4 regions of the Nostoc sp. DedSLP04 genome follow, and region 1 is predicted to be linked to each of the others. Evidence: predicted binding sites of a transcription regulator. Region 1 holds the regulator's gene; each other region holds the start of a gene.
What was found. The regulator NtcA, encoded in region 1, controls nitrogen genes in cyanobacteria. The targets are predictions, from matches to a motif close to TNTGTANNNNNNNNTACANA.
Positions count from the first base shown of each region.

Region 2: the regulator NtcA is predicted to act here: its motif matches at 2,244-2,263, upstream of glnA (type I glutamate--ammonia ligase).
Region 3: the regulator NtcA is predicted to act here: its motif matches at 1,634-1,653, upstream of RMX89_RS18390 (DUF2605 domain-containing protein).
Region 4: the regulator NtcA is predicted to act here: its motif matches at 2,860-2,879, upstream of RMX89_RS31610 (Glu/Leu/Phe/Val dehydrogenase).

Region 1 is NZ_JAVRCL010000018.1:25,259-30,034, forward strand. It holds gene RMX89_RS12815 (resolvase) at 1-450, opposite strand, end outside; gene RMX89_RS12820 (DUF3084 domain-containing protein) at 600-2,090, opposite strand; gene ntcA (global nitrogen regulator NtcA) at 2,259-2,930, opposite strand; gene fabI (enoyl-ACP reductase FabI) at 3,310-4,086, shown strand; gene hisB (imidazoleglycerol-phosphate dehydratase HisB) at 4,168-4,776, shown strand, end outside.
Region 2 is NZ_JAVRCL010000012.1:10,256-15,031, reverse strand. It holds gene RMX89_RS09460 (TlyA family RNA methyltransferase) at 1-346, opposite strand, end outside; gene RMX89_RS09455 (DUF29 family protein) at 347-781, opposite strand; gene RMX89_RS09450 (XisI protein) at 921-1,256, opposite strand; gene RMX89_RS34485 (hypothetical protein) at 1,244-1,369, opposite strand; gene apcB (allophycocyanin subunit beta) at 1,520-2,029, opposite strand; gene glnA (type I glutamate--ammonia ligase) at 2,386-3,810, shown strand; gene RMX89_RS09435 (hypothetical protein) at 3,926-4,126, opposite strand; gene RMX89_RS09430 (ferritin-like domain-containing protein) at 4,518-4,776, shown strand, end outside.
Region 3 is NZ_JAVRCL010000030.1:58,780-63,555, forward strand. It holds gene RMX89_RS18375 (DUF1877 family protein) at 1-94, opposite strand, end outside; gene RMX89_RS18380 (hypothetical protein) at 103-258, opposite strand; gene RMX89_RS18385 (DUF2973 domain-containing protein) at 582-911, opposite strand; gene RMX89_RS18390 (DUF2605 domain-containing protein) at 1,219-1,536, opposite strand; gene thrS (threonine--tRNA ligase) at 2,054-3,889, shown strand; gene RMX89_RS18400 (hypothetical protein) at 4,277-4,768, shown strand.
Region 4 is NZ_JAVRCL010000087.1:2,368-7,143, reverse strand. It holds gene RMX89_RS31620 (hemerythrin domain-containing protein) at 1-124, shown strand, start outside; gene RMX89_RS31615 (Gfo/Idh/MocA family oxidoreductase) at 227-1,348, shown strand; gene RMX89_RS31610 (Glu/Leu/Phe/Val dehydrogenase) at 1,486-2,775, opposite strand; gene RMX89_RS31605 (beta-ketoacyl-ACP synthase) at 3,003-4,145, opposite strand; gene RMX89_RS31600 (peptidylprolyl isomerase) at 4,234-4,776, opposite strand, start outside.

The sequences.
Region 1 (4,776 bases):
AAATTGGCTGGTTGCTGATTCAGTGAGGCGATTTAAGTATCTTTCGATTAAAAGGATGGCAACAATGTCATCTATGGGTCTTGGAGGCTGTCGTAGACCCTGTGGCAATAGCTTGATTAGCCCTTTGGGCGGGAACATTTGCCAATAGCGATCGCGTGCTTCTAAGGTTGTGTAGCGCTCATCTACTAAAATAATACTCAACGGTTCTGTCAATTCTTGATATAATCTCTGTCTCCACTGTTTGGCTGTAGTTTGGTCGCCCATGACCATCAAAGAGATCGGAAACCTTTGGCGCAGTGTCTCAATGCTAGCGATCGCCTCTTTTGCTAACACGACTTGATGATAATACAGTTGCCGATCCAGTCCCATCACCCCTAAACCACACTTATCTCGACCTGGATCAAACCCCAAGATGACTGGTTGCGTTGGTGAAAATTCACGGAAATTCATAATAAATTAAAAATAAAAAATTACAAATGTACCCTTACAGGGATCTTGCTACGCGTAGTGTCTGCTAAATAAAAATGCAGCTACAGCAACTATTTTGGCTGCTGTTCAATATGTTTAAATCTTACTAATAACAGTGTGCAAATAATTTTTTAAGTACTAAAAATAATTTTTCCGTTAACTATTGCCACCAATTTTACTCTCAATGGCCCGGCTGTATAAGTATCCTCTGCTGCGATCGCTTTGATCTCCAAAAGTTGATTATACTGTCTTAATTGGCTGACAAAGCGCAGAAAAGTCCCCTCTACTTGCACATTTTCGACAATTCCGGCATTACGGGCACGAAATTGGGAAGCAGAAATCAGTATTTCTAGCCGCTGCTGTAACTGATAAGATGTCATGGTTTGGGAATCAGCAGTAGTCGTGGCTAACACCGTGCCTCCCGAAAAAACCAGTTGATTCTGGGCTGTATCCGCAAAAAATTCTATCTGCTTTTCTCCCCTGACGTAATTACCAGCAGAAAAAATTCGCACGACGTATTCTTTACCATCGCCAATTTGCTTGCTTAATTGATCGACCCGATCCTGGGTCACGCGCAACAGCTCTAAGTTTGCCGAATTTGCACCAGGTTCGCTTAATTCGAGGTTGGCGTTGCGATTGGCTTCTTGTAAAAGTTGTACCACTGCCTGACGAGCAGCGGCAGGTTGAGTAACACGAATTACAGCAGCAGACAGAACTTGACCGCGAACTAAAGCCAGCTTACCCAAACGCAGGTCGCGGTAGGACTGATAATATTTTTCCAGTCTGGCAACTTCCTGTTCTAGTTCCTCCTGTTGTGCTTCCAATTCTTTGAGGCGCGATTCCCGTTTGGCAATCACTTGCTCTCGTGCTGCAACTTCTACGTTACGCTTTTGAATCAGTTGATCCAGTTGAGCAATTTTTTGATCGCGCGCTTCTATGGCTTCTTGACGGTTAGCAAGTTCGCGATCGCGTTTTTCAATTGCTGTTTTGGCTTCGTCAATGGCTGTTTTCGCTTCTGCATATAGTCTTTGACGTTCTGTCTTCAAGAGTTCAACTGCCGCCTGTAGCTGTTTTCTCTGATTGGAAACGCTTTGCAACTCAGCTATGGCTTTTTGGTACTGAGTTACAACTTGTCCTAGCTGGCCTTGAGTGCGTTGGAGTTGAGTTTGAGTTTGAGCTTGTTGACTAATGGTACGGTTCAGCTGGGCTTGCGTTTCCCTCTGTTTAGCATTTGCCGCCTGCAAGGATTGATTAATTGCCTGCAAGTCTTGTTGTGCCTTTGCTTGAGCAATTCTTGCTTGGTTTAGCTCGCTTTCTACCTGACTTTTCTGCGTTTCTGCGGTTTTTAGCTGTTCTCGCTTCTGTCTGAGGTCTGTTTGAATATCTTCTAACTCAAAGACTCCTTTTCGCAAACCTTCGTCGGCAGCGAATAAAATCCCTAAAGTGGATGCTGAAATCAAACCACCAGTAAAAATTGTTACTAGTACGGCGGTGTTTTTTGGACGAAGCTTAAAAAGTGAGAGGCGGGCTTTGCCAACTCGTGTGCCGATGCGATCGCCCACGGTGGCAATTACGCCTCCCAGAATCAAAATTGCTGCGATGAGGATGTATCCGGTGGTCATCTTTAGCTACCGAAATCCTTCCTGATACAGCCTACTACTTTTAAGCATTGTCTGGAAAGAAGTGGAAATTGGCAATAGCTGAAATTATTCAATTTTAGATTTACCTCTAGCTATTAGTGTCATTTTTCAAAATAGAACACGCGCCGATTCCCCTTTCTCCAATTGTTTTTATGTGAACTGTCTACTTAAGGTAACAGGTTTATGCACAGTAATCTTCTTTTTGTGGATAGAAATCATTTTTTTCTCACGCAAATCTCCCAGTAGCCTAGTAACGGTAACACGAGTTGAACCAATTGCCTCTGCGATCGCTTGATGAGATAATTTCAAATCAATTGTGATCCCATCTGCACAAGGAACGCCAAAATCCCGACAAAGAATTAACAAAAAACTCACCAACCTAGAACCCATATCTCGGTGAGCAAGAGTTTCAATCATCATCTCTGTTTGTAAAATGCGCGAAGACAGACCTCGCAGCATTAACATTGATAATTCTGGATTTTCCTTGAGTGCTTGTTCCACTTGTTCAATTGGTGCTGACAGTAATTCCGCAGGCGTAAATGCAACCGCATGGTAAAACCGATCCGACTTATTTCCTGTCAGCAATGACAATACACCAAAAACACTATTTTCCCGCAGCAACGCTACCGTTATTTCCTCTCCTGCCTCGTACACCCTGGAAAGTTTAACAGCACCTTTCAAAAGAAAATAAACTCGTTCGGCAGGATCGCCAGGAAAAAAGATCGTTTTATTGCGTTCAAACGTTTCCACAACTGGCGGAAACGCCCCGGTCGCCATCTGACGAAAAACATTTGCTAGGGCTTTATCTTGTGTCACGATCATCTCCCTTCCCCTACCCAATGCCGGAAAAACAAAAACTGATTACCTAAGAATACACCCGAAAAATGAATAAAGCACCGTCAACCTTTCTGTACTTTCCTATACTCCAACTAATCTCTTCATAACTCTTTGTTTATAATGATACATAATTGTTGATCCTTTCAGCTACTAATTGTTGATAAGTACTTCCAATAGCTATATTCAAAAGGTTTTTTGAAGAACAAATAAAGATATCTTGAGAATATCTTTATAAAAAATCAAGGTTTTTGTCACAGCAAACACCCTTAGCAATATTCATTTTTGTCAAGCCTGTATAAAACAAAGACAAAACGTGCCTCAGATTCTAGTATGCTCCTAATGATCGATCGCATTAACAATTTATATGCTAAATCTGACTGGAAAAAATGCCCTTGTTACAGGTATTGCCAATAACCGCTCGATCGCTTGGGGCATCGCCCAACAACTGCACAAAGCTGGAGCAAACCTGGGTATTACTTACCTGCCGGATGAACGCGGCAAGATGGAGAAAAAAGTCGCGGAGTTGGTAGAACCTCTTAACCCCAGCTTATTTCTTCCCTGTAATGTCCAAGATGAAGACCAAATTAAATCTACCTTTGAGACAATTGGCGAACAGTGGGGAAAGCTAGATATCCTCATCCATTGTCTGGCTTTTGCCAGCAAAGACGATTTAACTGGAGATTTTAGCCAAACCTCTCGTTCTGGCTTCAACACCGCCTTAGAAATTAGTACTTACTCACTAGTGCAATTAAGTGGTGCAGCGAAACCTTTGATGACAGAGGGAGGTAGTATCGTCACCCTGACATATTTAGGTGGTGTTAGGGCAATCCCCAACTACAACGTTATGGGAATTGCTAAAGCGGGTTTAGAAATGAGTGTGCGTTACCTGGCTGCTGAACTAGGGCCGCAAAATATCCGCGTGAATGCCATCTCCGCAGGCCCCATCCGTACATTGGCATCTTCAGCAGTGGGTGGAATTTTGGATATGATTCATCATGTAGAAGAAGTAGCTCCCCTACGACGCACCGTCACTCAGCTAGAAGTAGGCAACGCTGCGGCTTTCTTGTGTAGTGATTTGTCCAGTGGGATTACCGGACAAATTCTATATGTAGATGCAGGATATGAAATTATGGGAATGTGACGCGATAAAGTTAGGAGTTAGGAGTTATGAGTTATGAATTTTTAACTCCTAACTTCTAACTCCTAACTCTTTTCACTCCCCATGCAAACAACCAATCGCCAAGTTAATTCAAACTACGATCGCTCAACCCAAACCCCTCGCATTGCCACTGTTCACCGCACCACTGGTGAAACTAATGTGCAAGTCACCATCAACCTGGATGGTAGAGGAACTTGTACAGCAGCAACAGGTATTCCCTTTTTGGATCATATGTTGCATCAAATTGCCTCCCACGGGCTGATTGATATAGATGTCCAAGCCAAGGGAGACTGGGAAATTGATGACCATCACACCAACGAAGATGTAGGCATTACTTTAGGGCAAGCTTTCAACCAAGCACTAGGCGACAGAAAAGGCATTGTCCGCTTTGGTAATTTTCTTGCACCACTGGATGAAGCCTTAGTTCAGGTAGCGCTAGACTTTTCTGGACGGCCTCACCTCAGCTACGGCTTGCAAATTCCTACTCAGAGGGTAGGAACATATGACACCCAACTGGTGCGAGAATTTTTTGTGGCTTTGGTGAACCATAGCCAAATGACACTGCACATTCGGCAACTGGATGGTATTAATTCCCATCACATTATTGAAGCGACATTTAAAGCCTTTGCAAGAGCAACACGGCAGGCGGTAGAAATTGACCCCCGACGTGCT
Region 2 (4,776 bases), on a different contig from region 1:
CAACTTGTCCGTAACCAACATCAATACCGTAAACTTGTTTTGCTCCAGCTTGCAAGAGACAATCAGTAAAACCACCAGTAGAAATCCCACCATCTAAACAAATGCGCTCTACTACGGGAATGGCAAATACTGATAAAGCTTTGGAGAGTTTTTCACCGCCTCTAGAAACAAAAGGCGATCGCTTTTTAATATTTATTTGAGCCGAAATATCAACTTCAGTACCAGGTTTATCAACTAACTGCTGATTAACAGTAACTTCCCCCGCCTGAATTAACCGTTGTGCTAAGGCGCGAGAAGAACATAAATTTAGCTCTACTAATAGTGTGTCGAGTCGCTGTTTAGCCAATTAACTAGACTCTCCTGGTAAGATTAAAGCCAAAGCACGATTGATAATTTCTTCTTGGTTAACCAGCTTTTCTAATTCTTGGGCTTCATAACGACCTTCTTCTACTTCTAGAGAAGCCCGATCGATGGCATTTAAATAGGCTTCTGCTAAGATTTCTAACAATTCCTCTGGCGTAAGATAATAGCCTCCAGCTTTGCGCCGCTTATTTTCTCGTTGAATTTCCCGAATTGAATTCCGAATTGAGACTTCCCAAGAACGAGTCGTGCGATTTTCCGCTTGTTGTTTAATCAGAAGCAACAGCAAAATCACTGCATAGCTACGAATCGTTTTGATTATGTCATTTCGGCTCATTTCCTCTAATTCTTCAACTATAATCAATGCTCCTTGAACATCGCCTTTAACAAGCAAGTCTTTCAGAGTTAATAATTCTTCCATCATCAGCGCCTCAAACATCGGCAACTTCTATTGTGGCTTATAGAGGTTCCAGTCTAGATAAGATAGGCTAATGCGTTTCATCTATGAGCGATCGCTACTTAAATGTATTATTCTTTGCAAATACACAATATTCAGATAATTAAGATACAGCAAAATCGATGTATTGCCGTAGTTCAGCAGGATGGAAACCCAAGACAATATCTTCGCGCAAAATACCCGCTTCTAATAATGCCTCTGCAACTTGCTGAGAAGTACCATCATATTGAATCCACACTTTATCATTAATAATATCTATATGTACCACCGAACCATGTACGCGGCGCACTCCATCCCAGCCAATGTGTAACACTTCGTAGTGGTTTCGCTCCGAGTCAATCACTGCTTCTGTGTCTATTTGACCGTTAGCAAGCTTGTGACTAGCATAGTCAAATATCAACTGACGAATAATTTCACGATACCGAGCTAGCTTATCCATCTGATAATCCTTTCTAGTTGCTCGTCAAAGACAATTAGGTTTATTCCTATACTATTAAGAATTAGCTGACCAAAGCGTTCGGAAAATATACCTTCGTAAACCCGCTTGGGAATTGCTGGTTATGATTTTGCCCTTTGCAGGCAAAATCTTGAATAAAGCCCTTCTCAACGTCTAGAGTTCACAAAAAAGCGATCGCTCCATTAAACCAAAGTGCGATCGCTATTTAAGTTTATGTCGGGGCAGACACCTTGCCCACCTAAAATCTAAATATCTATCTCGCTCAACTCACGTGTAATGTGATCGAATGGTTCATCTACAAAAGCACTATTAACCACACCTGCTGCTGCTACTTGCTCCTTAATTAGCTCCTTGAGAATCTGGATACCGCGAACTGTAGGCCCAATAGGTACTCCTAAAGAATTGTAAGTTTCCCGCAGCCCTTGCAGCACTCGTTCATCCAACACATTGGTGTTCCCAGCAACCAGCGCATAAGTGGCGTAGCGCAGATAGTAGTCCATATCGCGCAGACAAGCTGCATAACGACGAGTTGTATAAGCATTTCCACCAGGGCGAATCAATTCTGGCAGTTCTTCAAATAACTGTAAACCAGCTTGCTTCACAAGTCCAGCCGCATTAGAATTGATTGCCGCCGCCGCTTGTACTCTTGCTGTACCACTATCAAAGTAAGACTTTAGGCTATCGATCGCATTCCGGTCAAAATAACGACCAGCTAAGTCATAATTCTTAATTAAACTTGTTACTGCATCGCGCATTCCTTCTTCTCCCAATCATTGCTATTTATGGTTTGATATTTATTTGGCTGCACTTATGCACCAGTAAATTTTTGTGCTATTAAAAATAGATTCGGCACAAAAACAATCTATCCACTACATAAGGATTTTATGTCAAAGTTGACCCTATATGATGAACTTTCCAGTTTTGTACAGATGATCGCCGAAAGGTTAATATAACCTGATAATCCAGATATCTGTAGCACAAGCTACAAAATCAGCTAATGTCTAGTATTTAAGATATTTCTGGTGTGTCACGGCCTGATTGAGATCGGTAGGGTTAGGATGCAATGTAAGATTTTGGTTTACTTTAGGAAATTGGTAGAGAAGGAGTAACAATGACAACACCACAAGAAGTCTTGGAATTGATCCGAGACCAACAAATTCAGCTGATCGATCTCAAATTCATCGATACAGTAGGGACTTGGCAGCACCTCACACTGTACCAAAACCAAATCGATGAGACTGCATTCACTGATGGCGTTCCGTTTGACGGTTCCAGCATCCGGGGTTGGAAAGCGATCAACGAATCGGACATGACGATGGTACTCGACCCCAACACTGCTTGGATCGACCCCTTCATGGAAGTGCCAACGCTAAGTATAATTTGTAGTATTAAAGAACCCCGCACGGGTGAATGGTACAACCGTTGCCCACGCGTTATTGCCCAAAAAGCAGTAGATTACCTAGTTTCTACTGGTCTTGGTGACACAGCCTTTTTTGGCCCTGAAGCTGAGTTTTTCATCTTTGACAGTGCTAGATTTGCCCAAACCGCCAACGAAGGCTACTACTTCTTAGAGTCCGAAGAAGGTGCTTGGAATTCCGGTAAAGCTGGTACAGATAACAAACCCAACTTGGGTTACAAACCACGCTTCAAAGAAGGTTACTTCCCAGTTTCACCGACGGATTCTTTCCAAGATATCCGTACAGAGATGCTGTTGACGATGGCACAATTAGGTGTACCCATTGAAAAGCATCACCACGAAGTTGCTACTGGTGGTCAGTGCGAACTAGGTTTCCGTTTTGGTAAGTTGATCGAAGCGGCTGACTGGTTGATGATTTACAAATATGTCATCAAGAACGTTGCCAAGAAATACGGCAAAACCGTTACCTTTATGCCAAAACCAATTTTTGGCGATAACGGTTCGGGAATGCACTGTCACCAGTCCATTTGGAAAGACGGCCAACCTCTGTTTGCAGGTGATAAGTATGCTGGTTTGAGCGATATGGGGTTGTACTACATTGGTGGTCTTCTCAAACACGCCCCAGCGCTGTTGGCAATCACCAACCCTAGCACCAACTCATACAAGCGCCTAGTACCTGGTTATGAAGCTCCTGTGAACTTGGCTTACTCCCAAGGGAACCGTTCTGCTTCTATCCGTATTCCTTTATCTGGTACTAACCCCAAAGCCAAACGTTTGGAATTCCGTTGTCCAGATGCTACTTCTAACCCCTATTTGGCATTTGCTGCAATGCTTTGTGCTGGTCTCGATGGCATCAAGAACAAAATCCATCCTGGTGAACCCTTAGATAAGAATATCTATGAACTCTCTCCAGAAGAACTGGCAAAGGTTCCTTCAACTCCAGGTTCTTTAGAGTTGGCTCTGCAAGCACTAGAAAAAGATCACGCCTTTTTGACCGAATCAGGCGTCTTCACGGAAGACTTTATCGAAAATTGGATTGACTACAAACTAGGTAACGAAGTCAAACAGTTGCAGCTGCGTCCTCATCCTTACGAGTTTTACCTCTATTACGATGCTTAATTAAGAGTCGTATCTAACTAAAAAGTAATAAGTAAGTTTTGCCACCCTAGAGTAAAGGGTGGCTTTTTTTAGAGTTGTCGGTTGAGATATTCACTCAAAAAATCAACCTTAAAACTTAGCTCATGGAAGCATGACTCGGCCCATAAATCATCCGAGTGTTAGCATCAACCTTCCCTTGAATCGGGTTCCAGTAGTGGGATGCTTCTTCAGGAAGACCAAGTTCTTGTGCAGCCCGCATCAGCATAGATTGTTGGCGATTCTTGACTTGCTGATGTTCGCGCACCATTAACGCACGGGATTTATCTGCGATAGACATAACCATAGTCCTCTCTATTTTGTGAATATATAATTTTTGGTTTTTTACTTACAAGACTAATATAACAAAAATTCTGTAACATAAGCTACTTTTTGCAAAAGTTTATATTTGCCTTTGCTGACAATATCAACTATTTGTTTCCAAAAGCCGGAAAAATCTTCCCAATCTACTTTTGATAACTAAAATCATCTAGCTTCAGATTGGTCTAACCTAAAAAAACACACCTTACCCAAGGCTGAACATTTATTCGTTACTTTTTTCTACACTTAAGGTCAACTCAAGTGATTAATTTTTGTAACTTTGATTTTTTTTCGGTGAAGCGACACGAATACAGCAGTTGCAAAAAATTAAGTTACGATCGAATAAAGATTTACAAAAATTTACATAAACTATGGCAGTTACCTATCCGCGTAAATTTCAGAATGTTTTGAGTGCCAGAGATATATTAAAACGGGTGGTATGCGATCGCGAAATCCATCTAATTACTCTCAATCGCTACCGTTACAGCGAACAACGCAGTTGCAAAGACCTAACTGAGGTAATTGAACAACTGAATGGACAGCCACGGGAACTGATCCGGGATTTGTCTCATCACGTCTCAGATGAAGCTCGTCATGCCATGTGGCTAACTGACTTGTTGATTGATTTGG
Region 3 (4,776 bases), on a different contig from region 1:
TGTCCTCAGTTAGCAAGTAGTGAATTGCGTGCCAATATGAATCAATATCTAGTCTTCCAATTTTCCATTGCTCTTCAGCAATAAGAGCGTCCAAGTTATCATTTATTCCTTTTTTTTTAAGTAGGTAGGTAGATGTTGAACTGCTCCGGTTTCTAGGGCTTCTTTTGCATGAAGATACAAGTCCAACACATACAAATCTTGTTTCGCTATCTCTAAAAGAGGTGTGGATATTTGTTTGAAGTTTCCCTCTATTCCCATACCTTATCTTTACCGGATATTCCGTATATATGCTCAAATAAGATGTTATACAGTTATAATTAGGAGCTACATTTTGCTCTGTGCCAGAACCTTGCTTTGTTTAAGTGCTGACTGCGCCACAGTATTGAAAACTACTACCTAGTTGCTTCGCTGAGTGCTTCAGGAATTATCTTATCACTCACACCATGCCGTTTCAGGCTAACGATGCGATCGCCTCAAATTCAAAAATGCTAATAAATTTCTACTAAAAAAAATTAAGGATGTAAAAACAACAACCATTTACACCCAAATTGCTAACAGACGCGATTAATCGCGTCTCTACATTATGCTTCTTCTGAATTATCTCTTTTATGTCCTGGGGATGCTTCGTAAAGTGCATCGAGATGTTGACGCGCATCTTCAACGTTAATTGAACGCATTATCAAAAGTGGCTCTTTAATTAAATTCCCTGCGTTATCTAACAACTCTGGATGGGGTACAAACTGTTTTTTTGATGAATAATAACCAGAGTTACGTTGGTTATTCATTGGCGAGGAATTCGTTGGGTAAGTTCGCTCCCGATCGAAACTGAACATAATCAGGTTACGGATTAAGTTGCCAACAGCTATAAATGCAAGGATTGTAAAAGCAAGAATGTAAAGCAGATGTAACATTGGATTTTCCTCCAGAACAGCAATTTTTAAAACTTTATTTTGTAACGCTTTGTTTCGCCGATACTGTACTCACAGTTAAGACGAATATTCTACGCACTTTTCAGGCGCTTACATTTATATGAAGCTATTTGTCAACCGTTATTCCACTTACGGTAGCATAGGATACATTATTTTGCTAATCCAGTTAATGTTAAGAAATTGTTAAGAATTTTCTACTATTTTTTTAAGACTGATTTACCATCTTGCGTAGACGCTTCCTTGGTAAGTCTTGAGACATCGCTAAGTTGTCTGCCGAAATTTAGCGCGCTTAGACTTCACGTCCTTGACGAAAGCGCATTGCGACATTCCAGCATTCTGTTACTAATTCATGCCAAGGCATTAACGTTGCCATATCAATTCCGACTTGTTTATCAGTTGCATTAAATAGCATCTTCGCCGTATTTAGTTCATCCTGAGCTTGCTTAACCCGCAAGAGCAAGTCAGATTGCTCTTGGTGACTCATAAATGAGAGTTCCTCAGTTTCGAGTAAATGGCGCGATCGCGTAAACCAATGCTGAAAATCTTCCAGCAGCGGATCTAAAACCGTTTTAAACAACTCAGGCCCTGGTAAATTTGAGTCTGACATAAATAAGAGGGATATTTCAAACTTGCTTACTAATATTAACGTTATTTACGTTTCTTAATACTTTTTAGATTTCTCTCATAATTACTTAATGTAAAATTTTGTAACAAAGGGCACAAAATTTATTATATAGTCTCGATCTCTGGTTTGTACAGTGCCTTTGGACAGGCATCTATAGGCATATATGACAGCGAGTTGCAATTCATAAGATAATTTAGCGATGTCTACGACGGGCTACGCCTACGCGGGCAATCCTGAATTTGAAACTCAGGTAACAAATCAAAAATTTATCTTTATTTTTGGATTGAAGAAGAATTCAGGACTCAGAATCAAACCGCTACGCAAAGTCATTAGCTATTAGTCATTAATCATTAGTCATTAGTCATTAGTTATTCGTAACGGACAAATGACAACGGACAAATGACAAATGACTAATTAACCAAAGTCGTTATAGTTGAATAAGCCTACAGATTCAGATAAATCACCTTTTGTAATCACCTCGCCAACGGTTCAGCAGCCAATGTCGCCAAATTCATCAAATCAGTCACAACAGTCAGAACAAGTTGAAAAAATCTATTTACCGCGTACCAGCGAATCGGAGAACTTAAAAAAGATTCGCCACACTGCTTCCCATGTTATGGCAATGGCGGTACAAAAGCTGTTTCCCAAGGCGCAAGTTACAATCGGCCCTTGGATAGAAAACGGTTTTTACTACGACTTCGACAGTCCAGAACCATTTAGCGAAAACGATCTCAAAGCCATCAAGAAAGAGATGGCGAAGATTATCAATCGCAAATTGCCAGTAATTCGGGAAGAAGTCAGCCGCGAAGAAGCCGAACGCCGGATTCAAGGAATTAATGAACCTTACAAGCTAGAAATCCTGGGAGATATCAAAGAGGAACCAATCACAATTTACCATCTGGGGAATGAATGGTGGGATTTGTGCGCAGGGCCTCATCTGGAAAATACTAGTGAATTAAACCCGAAAGCAGTTGAACTAGAAAGCGTTGCTGGTGCTTATTGGCGTGGGGATGAAACTAAAGCCCAATTACAACGCATCTACGCCACCGCTTGGGAAAGTCCAGAACAACTCGCTGAATATAAGCGACGCAAAGAAGAAGCGCTACGGCGAGATCACCGGAAACTGGGTAAGGAACTGGGATTATTTATATTTTCCGATCTAGTAGGGCCGGGTTTACCTTTGTGGACACCCAAAGGCACTTTGTTGCGGAGTACTTTAGAAGATTTCCTCAAGCAAGAACAGGTAAAACGGGGTTACTTATCTGTAGTAACACCCCACATTGCCAGAGTAGATTTATTTAAAACTTCTGGACATTGGCAGAAGTATAAAGAAGATATGTTCCCCTTAATGGCAGACGATCAGGAAGCTGCTGCACAGGAACAGGGCTTCGTGATGAAGCCGATGAATTGCCCCTTCCATATCCAAATATATAAGAGTGAGTTGCGCTCTTATCGGGAACTACCGATGCGACTGGCGGAATTTGGTACTGTTTACCGCTACGAACAATCAGGGGAATTGGGCGGTTTAACACGGGTGCGCGGCTTTACTGTAGATGATTCTCACCTGTTCGTTACCCCAGAACAACTCGATAGCGAATTCCTTAGTGTGGTGGATTTGATTTTGTCGGTGTTCAATAAGCTGCAACTGAAGAACTTTAAAGCTAGACTCAGTTTCCGCGATCCTGCTAGCGATAAGTACATCGGTAATGATGAAGTTTGGGACAAAGCCGAAGGTGCAATTCGCCGTGCAGTTGAAACCTTGGGAATGGAACACTTTGAAGGGATTGGAGAAGCGGCATTCTATGGGCCAAAACTTGACTTTATCTTTAGTGATGCCCTAGATCGGGAGTGGCAATTAGGAACTGTGCAGGTAGATTACAATTTGCCTGAACGCTTTGAGTTGGAATACGTCGCTGAAGATGGGGTTCGCAAACGTCCAGTAATGATTCACCGTGCGCCTTTTGGTTCGCTAGAACGGCTAATTGGGATCTTGATTGAAGAATATGCAGGTGATTTCCCTTTGTGGTTAGCGCCAGTGCAAGCTAGATTACTGCCAGTGGGTGATACACAGTTAGACTTTGCGAAAGATGTGGTGGCGAAGATGCGTGCATTAGGCATCCGTGCAGAAGTTGATACCAGTGGCGATCGCTTGGGTAAACAAATTCGCAATGCAGAGAAAGAAAAAATACCCGTGATGGCTGTGGTGGGAGCTAAGGAAGTGGAAACTAACACCTTAAGTATCCGTACCCGCGCCTCTGGAGAATTGGGAGTTATAGCTGTAGATGAGGTGGTAGATAAGATGAAAGATGCGATCGCTAAGTTCGAGAATTTCTAAAATCTAACCTTGATAATTTCTAAAATTTAACCGCAAGCGCACACCAATATATAATTAGTGTGCGTTTTGTCTAGCTGGCAGGTTTTGGGAAGGTGCGATCGGAACGTATTTAATTATTAAAGGCTCATTAATGGAGTTCAAAGACTCGTTAACGGAGATCAAAGGTGGATTCATCCAGTTCAAATACTCATTTTAATTTTAACTTTTCATGAGATTTGGAAGAGCATAAAGTATCACAGACAACAAAAGTTTTCTCAATCACCGCACTCAAGAAAACTTTTCAAGTTATTTAAGACTGATAGGATTGATTTAAAGACTTGTGGAATCTGCTCTTCGTAAACAGACTGGACTTGCATAAATTAATGTCAATAATTTTTGACTAACATTATGAACCGCTTTACCTCTATATTGCTGGCTGGCTTGATAGCATCTGCATCAGCTTTGGCTATTTCTCCAAAAGCTGAGGCTAATACACCAGCATCTTATCTTGCTGAGTTTGATAGCTACGGCTATGAACACAACAACGATGCTAACTACGAACGTCATAGTCGTCACTACAGAAATGGTGATTATGACCGCCACAATGACCTTCGCAACATTCGTGACGATCGCCGCTATGACCGCGACAATAACCGCCGCCATGACCGCGACAATAACCGCCGCTATGAGCGCGAAAATAATCGCCGCTATGAGCGCGAAAATAATCGCCGTTATGAGCGTGAAAATCATCGCCGTTATGAGCGCGAAAATAACCGCCGATATGAGCGCGAAAATAACCGCCGATATGACCGCGATAATGACCTTCGCAACATTGATAATAACCGTCGCTATGAGCGCGATCGCGGCTGGGAACGTAGAATCATTGTGCCTACGTATTAAGCTTAGTT
Region 4 (4,776 bases), on a different contig from region 1:
AAACGAAATTTTTCATGCTGTGCGCGAATGTATGAGCGATCGAGAGCTAACTGAATTGGGACAAGAGTTTCAAGAAATTAAAGCTAAGTTGACATCAAATGTAGAAGCTGCATTAGCAATGTAGGAATACACTTGTTTCAAATGTTTGCATAAATAGTTAGCCATAATTTCCACGTAATTAGGGCATTAAAATTACCAAAATATTCCTTCATAAAAGAGTAGAAAAATGACTGCTACAAATGGTAAGAACAAAATTCGTTATGCCGTTGTTGGTTTAGGTTGGTTTGCCCAACAAGCTGCCTTACCTTCCTTTGCCCAGGCTGAAAACTCAGAATTAGTGGCACTAGTTTCAGATGACCCCACTAAAAACGAAGAATTGAGTAAAAAGTATAGTATTGAGCATACTTACTCCTACGAAGAGTATGAGGACTGTTTGGCAAGCGGCGAGATTGATGCAGTTTATATTGCGTTACCTAATCACTTGCATTGTGACTACACTGTGCGAGCTGCTAATCAGGCAATTCATGTGTTATGTGAAAAGCCAATGGCAGTAACAGAAGAAGAGTGTGAGGCAATGATTAAAGCTGCCAATGATAATAATGTGAAGCTGATGATTGCCTACCGCTTACATTTAGAAGAAGCTAATTTACAAGCAGTTGAAATTTTGCGTACAAAGCAAATTGGTGAACCACGAATTTTCAACTCAGTTTTTACTCAGCAAGTAGAAGAAGGCAATATTCGTTTACGAGATGTTACAGGTGGTGGCACGCTCTATGATATTGGCATCTACTGCATTAATGCTGCACGTTACCTCTTTCAAGATGAACCAATTGAAGTATTGGCTGTAGCTGCCAATAACGGAGAACAACGCTTCAGCGAAGTGGAAGAAATGGCTAGCGTTATCTTGCGCTTCCCAAATGAGCGTTTGGCAACATTTACCTGTAGCTTTGGAGGAGCAAGTGTTTCAACCTATCAGATTGTAGGGACTCAAGGCGATTTACGAGTAGAACCTGCATATCCTTGGCAGGGCGAAATCAAGCATTACTTAACAATTAATGGTGAAACTCAAGAGCGGACTTTTGAAGATCGCGATCAACTAGCGGCTGAATTTACATACTTCTCTGATTGTATTCTCGAAGATAAAGATCCAGAACCATCAGGTACGGAAGGGTTGATTGATGTTTCGATTATTCAAGCACTTTACCAGTCAATTGAGACGGGTAAACCTGTGCAGATCCAAACTAGCAATCGCCATCAACGTCCCACATCGGATCAAACTATTGAGCGTCCTCCTAATGACGAGAAGCCAGACTTAATCCACGCTGCTGCACCTTCTGGCGAGTCATAATGCGATAGACCACTAGTTATGTTGTAGCGATCGCTTAACAAAAACATCGGCTATTCATAACATATAAGGGCACAACTATAATATTGTGCCCTTACATGTTATCTATTCAATTAAAAACTGCTGTCTATACCCAAATATTAAGGATAAAGACCTCTGTCAGTCAACGCCTGAGCCACTCTACCTACCCCCAGCGTGTAAGCTGCTAATCTTAAAGAAATTTGCCGTACCTCCGACTGATGAATCACCTTGCGATAGGCTTGCACCATCAAATGTTCCATTTCGCGGTTGACGCGCTCCTCATCCCAAAATACGTAAGAAAGGCCCTGTACCCACTCTAAATAACTGACTACTACACCGCCAGCATTGGCCAAAATATCTGGTAACACTGTCACACCCCGCGCCTCTAAGGCCAAGTTAGCCTCAAGAGTAACCGGGCCGTTAGCTGCTTCTGCGACAATTTGCGCCTGCACCTGATTGACATTTTCTTCAGTGATTTGGTTCTCCAAAGCTGCTGGTATTAAGACATCGCAGGGTAAAGTTAATAAATCTGCATTGCTAATTGGTACAGATTGCGGGAAACCCACAATACTCTTGCGATTTTCAGCAGCGTAGACTTTTAATTTGGGAATATCAAGACCAGCTTCAGAGAATATTCCCCCAGCACCAGTTGAAACGGCGATAATTTTCGCGCCTGCTTCATGTAGTAATTCTGCTGCGGCACAGCCGACGTTACCGAAACCCTGAATAGCTACTCGCACTCCTGCTAAGGATTTACCTCGATCTGCTAACGCCTCACGGACAATAATCATCGTGCCACGTCCGGTTGCCATTTCCCGTCCCAGAGAACCACCAATCGAAAGGGGTTTTCCAGTTACAACTCCTGGTACAGCATGACCAACATTTACCGAGTAAGTATCCATCATCCAAGCCATCTCACGGGCAGAAGTACCCATATCTGGCGCAGGAATATCTACGGAAGGCCCAATATCTTTAATCAACTCGCTGATATAACGGCGGCTGATTCGCTCTAATTCGCCAACACTGTAGCGTTTGGGATCTATAGCAATGCCACCCTTTCCACCACCGTAAGGAATACCTAATAAGGCACATTTCCAGGTCATCAGCATTGCTAAAGCAGATACTTCCCGCAGTGTCACAGCCGGATGGTAACGAATTCCGCCCTTGTAGGGGCCTAAAACATCAGAGTGCTGTACCCGATGTCCCGCGAGAACTTGGATTTCCCCATCATCTAGCTTCACGGGAATGGAAACTGTGACAACCTTACGCGGATGACTGAGAATTTCTAGCAAACCCTGATTTAAATTTAATTCTTTAGCTGCCGCTTCTAGGTAACTACAGGCTTGGTCAAAGGGGCATATATGCGCTGGAGAAGCAGGTTCTGACAGCAACGAAGATTTTGAAATCATAAATTTTCTCCTAATCGCGGTATCTTTACGAACCGGATATCATCTGTACTTAAGCTTATCCTTTTTTTTAGGGAAAACAAATATTTTGTAGTTTTTGTTACAGTTTTATATTTTATATTCTGATATACAAAAATATTCAAAAATCACCTTTTTTAAAGGCGCGCACTGTGTGGGTCTTAATAAAAATTAATATATTATGTTGGTCAGATAGTTAAATCTACAAGTTTTCACTTGGCTAATGCGATCGCGGCATTCTGTCCCCCAAAACCAAAACTCAAACATAATACCTGTCGAATTTTACTTAGACGTGCGGCTGTAACAATATCTAAATCAAATTCTGGCTGCTGCAATCCTAAACAAGGCGGTAATATTTGATGCTTTAGCGCCATGAGAGAAAAAGCTACACCTAAAGCTCCAGATGCCCCTAGTGTATGACCTGTGCTTCCCTTGGTGGAACTAACCGCCACGCCTTGGGGAAACAAACGCTGGATTACCATGCTCTCCATCTGGTCATTTAGCTGGGTAGCTGTACCATGAGCATGAATGTAATCGATATCGCCTGGTGAGAGACAACTACGTTCTAGACATTGTTTGATAGCAGCGATCGCACTTTTCCCTTCGGGTTCTGGTGAATTACTATGATATGCGTCGTTGGTTAAGCCGAAACCGAGAATTTCACCATACACTTTTGCTTGACGCTGCTTGGCAAACTCTGCTGATTCTAAGACAAACACAGCAGCGCCTTCGCCCAAGACTAAGCCTTCTCTGTGCAAATCAAAGGGATAAGCCCCAGTTTTTGCCAAAGCACCCATCTGCTGAAACCCAGCTAAAGTTAAAGGTGTAATCGGTGCTTCCACTGCACCTGCGATCGCTTGTTGACATTGCCCAGTTTGGATAAGCATAGCTGCTTGGGCAATAGACCAAATTCCAGTAGCACAAGCTGTCATTGGTGCCAAAACTATACCAGATGCACCAATTTGTCGCGCTGCTGCGATCGCATTTAAATGAGGTAATGTATCTAGCCAATTTCCAAAAGAGGAAATCGGGAAATGATTCGCGTTATACATTTGCCGCGCCAGCATTTCCCAAGACGCTTGATAAGAGCGACTCGATCCAATGACTACAGCACAATCAGCTAAAGGTGCAACTAACCCAGAATCTTCTAAAGCAGAAGCAACAACCATCCGAGTTAACCTTGTCAACTCAGATGGTTGTTGATTAATCAAACCTAGAGGAAGTGGTGTAAGTTCTGGAAATGGTTGATGTAACCGAATTCCAGATTTACCAGCGATTAAATTTCGCCAGCTATCTTCTAAGCTTCCACCCAAGGCAGAAACTAAACCAATACCAGTAACAACAATTTTGACCAATTTAGGAGTTAGGAGTTAAAAGTGAGGAGTTGAGAGTTAAGAGTTTTTCCCTTGCCCCCCTGCTCCCCTGCTCCCCTGCCTCTTTCTCCTACTGTCCAGGCGTTTTTAAGTTTTCAGCACCTTGAGTGACTTTAGCAGAGTCAATGCGATCGCCTTGCTGAATTTTGTTTACTACATTAAAGCCTTGAGTGACATTGCCAAACACGGCGTAGTTACCATCTAAAAAAGCTAGATCCGCTAAAGCAAAGTAAAACTGGGCAGAAGCTGAATCTGGTGATTGCGATCGCGCCATTGCTACTGCACCCTGTTTATGGGGCAATACGACGGGTTGAGCAGTAGCATCAAATGGTTTATTGTAAATCGGAGTATCTGAACCTTTTGGCTTAACTTCTAAAGGTATATAACGAGCATTTCCCGTTTTTGGGTCAATATAGCTACCAGTTCCTAGTTGATCTGCTGGAACTTTTGGGTCTTTGCTTTTGGGATCGCCCCCTTGAACTACAAAGGGTTGGGGTTCGCGTACAACTCGATGGAAAGCTAAACCATCGTACACACCCTTTTGCACTAAATCTACAAAGTTGCCGGCTGTAATAGGGGCATCAGTGCCATCTACTTCGATAGTAATCGGCGA